DNA from 2 places in the Exiguobacterium acetylicum genome. Region 1 is predicted to be linked to the other one. Evidence: predicted binding sites of a transcription regulator. Region 1 holds the regulator's gene; the other holds the start of a gene.

Region 1 (2,408 bases):
CGTCACGTGTCACATGATCAAGAACCGTCAGCATCCCTTCCCGATCGACGTCATATCCACTCTCTTTTTCAGAGACGACATCCACGACATCAAAACCCTTTTGAGACGCAACCTTCGAAAGTTCCATCCGTTGGCGTTCAATCGAACTATCTTGTGCTTCTTTTTCGGTCGACACCCGACAATAAATCACGACCTTCATCGTACCTCACATCCCTGTTCGTTCTTTCACAACTTTTCCATTTTGTCATTGTTGTGCGATTGGTACAACGATTTTGCTTTTTGAGATGACGTGTTTTGTCTCGACATCATTATTTTTAATCAACCAGTTGACGTATTCTTCATCTGACATCGAACCATCATTGTAGACTTCAGCAATTTGTTCGACTGTGGCGTTCTCATCGACCGTAACGGAAGCAGTCATCAGTTGCGCCACTTTTTCATCCGGGCGCGGTGTGAGTAAAAAGATCACGAAGGCAATACTTAAGGCATAGAAGAGAATTGAAAAAGCATGAGTACGAATCGTATGAATCATCATGAATCCCTCCAAATATGAAATGAATGAGTTAGAATAAATGTTCGCGGAACAATTGTTCGCATAACTCATAATAAACACAGAACCCGTGTTCGGTCAACACAAAATGTCGAACAATTGTTTGTACGCTCATTTGTTCTATGTTATAGTGAATCTAGAAACATATATTCTTACATTTCAAACTTCAATCCAGAAAGAGGTGGCAATTCGTATGCGGAAAATGTCTAAGCGCCAACAAGAGATTCTCGACTACATCGTCTCTGAAGTGAAACTGAAGGGGTATCCACCATCAGTTCGTGAAATCGGAGAAGCAGTCGGACTCGCGTCTAGCTCGACGGTACACGGTCATTTGGATCGACTCGAGAAACGGGGAATGATTCGCCGTGACCCGACGAAACCACGTGCGATTGAGATATTGCTTGATAAGCCTGAAGAAATCACGGAAGCCATCGTCCATGTTCCCGTCATCGGGAAAGTCACAGCGGGTCTTCCGATTACAGCGATTGAAAACATCGAGGAACAGTTCCCACTCCCTGCACATTATGTAGGAAATGAAACGGTCTTCATGTTGACGATCGATGGTGAATCGATGATTAACGCAGGTATTCTTGACGGCGATCGTGTCATCGTGCGCCAACAAAACACAGCAGAAAACGGAGAAATCGTCGTAGCTATGACCGAAGATAGCGAAGCGACGGTGAAACGGTTCTTCTTAGAAGATCAACAGGTACGTCTACAACCAGAAAATGACTCGATGGATCCGATGTATTTCGATAATGTCTCCATTCTTGGTAAGGTAATCGGCGTGTATCGGACGATTCATTGACGGAGGGACCAGTTACGACTGGTCTTTTTTCATGCCATCAGGAAATGTACATGATACCGTCAATACCGTCGCACTGACGGGTTACGTTGCGTATTCGGTCGCAACGCAACAAACCGATTGGTTACCAACCGCCATCGGTATCGCTGTCGGTACCCTTTGGTTGTCACCCGACCTCGATTTAAAATCAGAACCGTATTATCGCTTTGGACCGTTCCGAGTCCTTTGGATGCCTTATGTCAAGATCATGCCCCACCGCTCAATCTGGTCACACGGATTGATCATCGGAGACATCATCCGGCTTCTTTATAGTGCTGCGATTCTGATTCCGCTACTATTTTTAAGTCTCTATTTTCAGGTTCTTGATTCTGCTACGATTGATTCGTGGTTCGCTTCCCTGCCTGCATTCGTCGTCGGGATCATGGTGGCGAGTACGATTCATATCCTACTAGATTATTCCAGCAGTTGGTTTCGACCTAAAAAAAGAAAAAAACGTCGTCGGTAACATCTCTTTTGCTTGCTCGCAGGCAGGAAGAGGTGTTTTCTTATCCACTTTTTCGTATCTTTAAACATCAAAATAAAAAATTTCCATTCCTATATTTCAATTATATGTATTGAAAACGTTCTCAAATCGGAGTAATTTAAAGTAGAAAGGCCATTATCTGCTTTAATCCAAAGGGAGGGTTTTTGCATGAATAACTTTGTACTAGAAATGATCGGTACGATGATTCTTATCCTGCTCGGGGATGGAGTCGTCGCCGGTGTCGTCTTGAAAAAGACGAAATCGGAAAACAGCGGATGGATCGTCATCACGTTCGCTTGGGGTCTTGCCGTCATGACAGCAGCATTCGTCGCTGCTGAAAGTGGAGCACACTTGAACCCCGCATTGACGATTGCACTTGCTTTGAACTCTGACCTACCGTGGGCAGACGTTCCGATCTACATTGCCGGACAACTTGTCGGAGCTTTCATCGGCGCCATTCTCGTTTGGCTTCATTACATGAAACATTTTGAAGCGACTGATGATCAAGCTGCAAAACTCGGTGTGTTCGC
Region 2 (2,408 bases), 830 kb from region 1:
GATAAAGACAATAATACAAAGAGTCATCAATCTACTAAAGACTTGGACTCTGATGATCATAAAAATAACACTGAAGAAAAAAATGATGCTAAAGTTAAGGAAGAAGCTGACGCTAAAACTAAAGCAGAAGCTGATGCTAAAGCTAAAGCAGAAGCTGACGCTAAAGCTAAAGCAGAAGCTGACGCTAAAACTAAAGCAGAAGCTGATGCTAAAGCTAAAGCAGAAGCTGATGCTAAAGCTAAAGCAGAAGCTGACGCTAAAGCTAAAGCAGAAGCTGACGCTAAAGCTAAGGCAGAAGCTGACGCTAAAGCTAAGGCAGAAGCTGACACTAAAGCTAAGACTTGCTTAAATATTCGGGGTAATATCTCTAGTTCAGGTGAGAAAATATATCACCTTCCTAATCAAAGGTTTTATAGTAAAACGGACCCTGAACAAGTTTTTTGTACAGAAGGTGCAGCTGTAAGTGCTGGATATCGCAAATCAAAAATCTAACTAAAAGGACCGGATATCTCATTTGATATCCGGTCCTTTTAGTTAGCTAATAAATTTCGCTTCCTTCTTATCGATAATGTTGCGAATCCGGTTCTCCGTCACCTGATACTGCTCTGCCAATTGACGAATCGTTTTCCCTTTTTCGTACTGCACACGAATCGTTCGAATCTGAAACGGTGATAGCGTCACATGTTGATTTAACAAGAGATCAAACTCACCAAGTAGTTCGTTATATTGCTGATCGATTGAAGGCAGGACGTCTAAATTCGACAACTGATCGTCAGATCGTTTACCGTTGCGTCGGACGAGTTGTGCTTCCGTGACGTCTGTCGTCAGAAAAGCTTGTGCAACAAGCATTCCGACTTGCACCCGTTCTCCTCGACCACGTTGATAGAGCGTGACTTTCCGATATCCTTCCCGATTGAGCCGTGGACGGAGCAAGACACCTTTTCGGCGTTGCCGGACACCGCGACATGTCACGATCGTCCGGTCGAGCGACCTTACGCGACCTAGCGACGAGACTTCATATATACCTACATAGCCGATGACGGCTTTCCATTGTTCTTGCATGATTGTCCTCCTTCAGACAAGGACACGACGGGACTTCATATCTGAATTATATCAAATTACGAACAAACGTTCTAGTGATGTCACTCGTCGGAATGTGCTATTCTTAGCAGAAAAAGGAAATGAGGTTCGTCCATGAAATTTGTCTTGTTACTTGGTCCCCAAGCGGTCGGAAAGATGACGATTGGTCAAGAAATCGAACGATTGACGGAGATGAAAGTCTTCCATAACCACCAGACGATCGACCTGTTATTACCTTATTTTGATTTCTCTGAACCCGCACATCACCGCTTAAAGGATACGATCCGGCGCGAGATGTTCAAGGAAATGGCGAACAGCTCGCTCGAAGGTGTCCTGTTTACATTCCTCTGTCTATTCGGCGTCGAAGGCGGCGGTCTCGAGTTCATTGAAGAGACAGTCGAATTATTCGAACAAGCGGGTGCTGACGTCTATATCGTTGAACTCGATGCGCCGGTCGCAACCCGTCTGCACCGGAACACGACCGAAAACCGATTGACGCATAAAGTAACGAAGCGCGATCTCGCTGCTTCTGAACAGGACTTACGCGAGACGGCGGACGGATACCGGACACGCTCGCTACCAGGCGAACTACCAGACGTCAACTATCTCTTCCTTGATACGGAACAGTTAAGTGCACGTGAAAGCGCTGAAGCGATTTGCGATCATTTCAAATGGTCCAAAACAACGGTCTAATCACTAAAGCCCCGTCCTGCTCAAGTAGGCGGGGCTTTAGTGATGGAGTTCGCGTGCATATCGATTCGCTTGCAACTGAAATCCGTTCCGACGCCAGACCGTCTCACTGCCTGCCTCGCCGTAGACACGCGTCAGTAATAACGTCCGCGCGAGATACGATAGAATCGATGTCAGTGCTTCCCTGATGTACCCGCGCTGATCGTTCTCATCCGTCGTCGTGTAACGTAAGTTTCCGATCGATCCATTCCATGTGAAGGTAATCGTTCCGACGATCGTTCTCTCACGTAACGCATGTAGCGTCCACTTACAACCCGATTCTTCATCCGTTGCTTCGACAAACAACCGTGACGTCGTAAAATCCGGATGTCTCCCTTGCATTCAGCTCTCCTCCTCGACCTCGAACGTTGCTGTCACGTAAGCCTCTCCGTTGATCAAAATCGTCAATGTATGTGTCCCGGGATAATGGACACGCGTCGTCATGTTCCGAAACGATTGGCGTCGTTCGACTTGTAAGACACCTTTGACTTCCCGCTCCCGCAGTTGAAACACCTTCCGACTCGTTCTGCGTTGTTTGACGTAATCGATCGCGTATTCAAGACGCAGACGTTGTTCAACGGAACTGTGCACTTGAAACG

The links. Region 1 encodes LexA, which represses DNA repair genes until DNA is damaged. Its sites were predicted from a motif close to CGAACATATGTTCG; they were not measured.
Region 2: a site for LexA is predicted at 1,122-1,135, ahead of K7G97_RS01795 (NUMOD4 domain-containing protein). Genes of this name have one in related genera too.

What each region holds. Positions count from the first base shown of each region.
Region 1 covers NZ_CP082333.1:1,152,696-1,155,103, reverse strand. The annotation lists gene K7G97_RS05925 (YneB family resolvase-like protein) at 1-199, opposite strand, end outside; gene yneA (cell division suppressor protein YneA) at 245-532, opposite strand; gene lexA (transcriptional repressor LexA) at 744-1,358, shown strand; gene K7G97_RS05910 (metal-binding protein) at 1,390-1,860, shown strand; gene K7G97_RS05905 (MIP/aquaporin family protein) at 2,047-2,408, shown strand, end outside.
Region 2 covers NZ_CP082333.1:325,605-328,012, reverse strand. The annotation lists gene K7G97_RS01800 (sunset domain-containing protein) at 1-492, shown strand, start outside; gene K7G97_RS01795 (NUMOD4 domain-containing protein) at 535-1,062, opposite strand; gene K7G97_RS01790 (AAA family ATPase) at 1,195-1,773, shown strand; gene K7G97_RS01785 (GNAT family N-acetyltransferase) at 1,810-2,151, opposite strand; gene K7G97_RS01780 (DNA alkylation repair protein) at 2,152-2,408, opposite strand, start outside.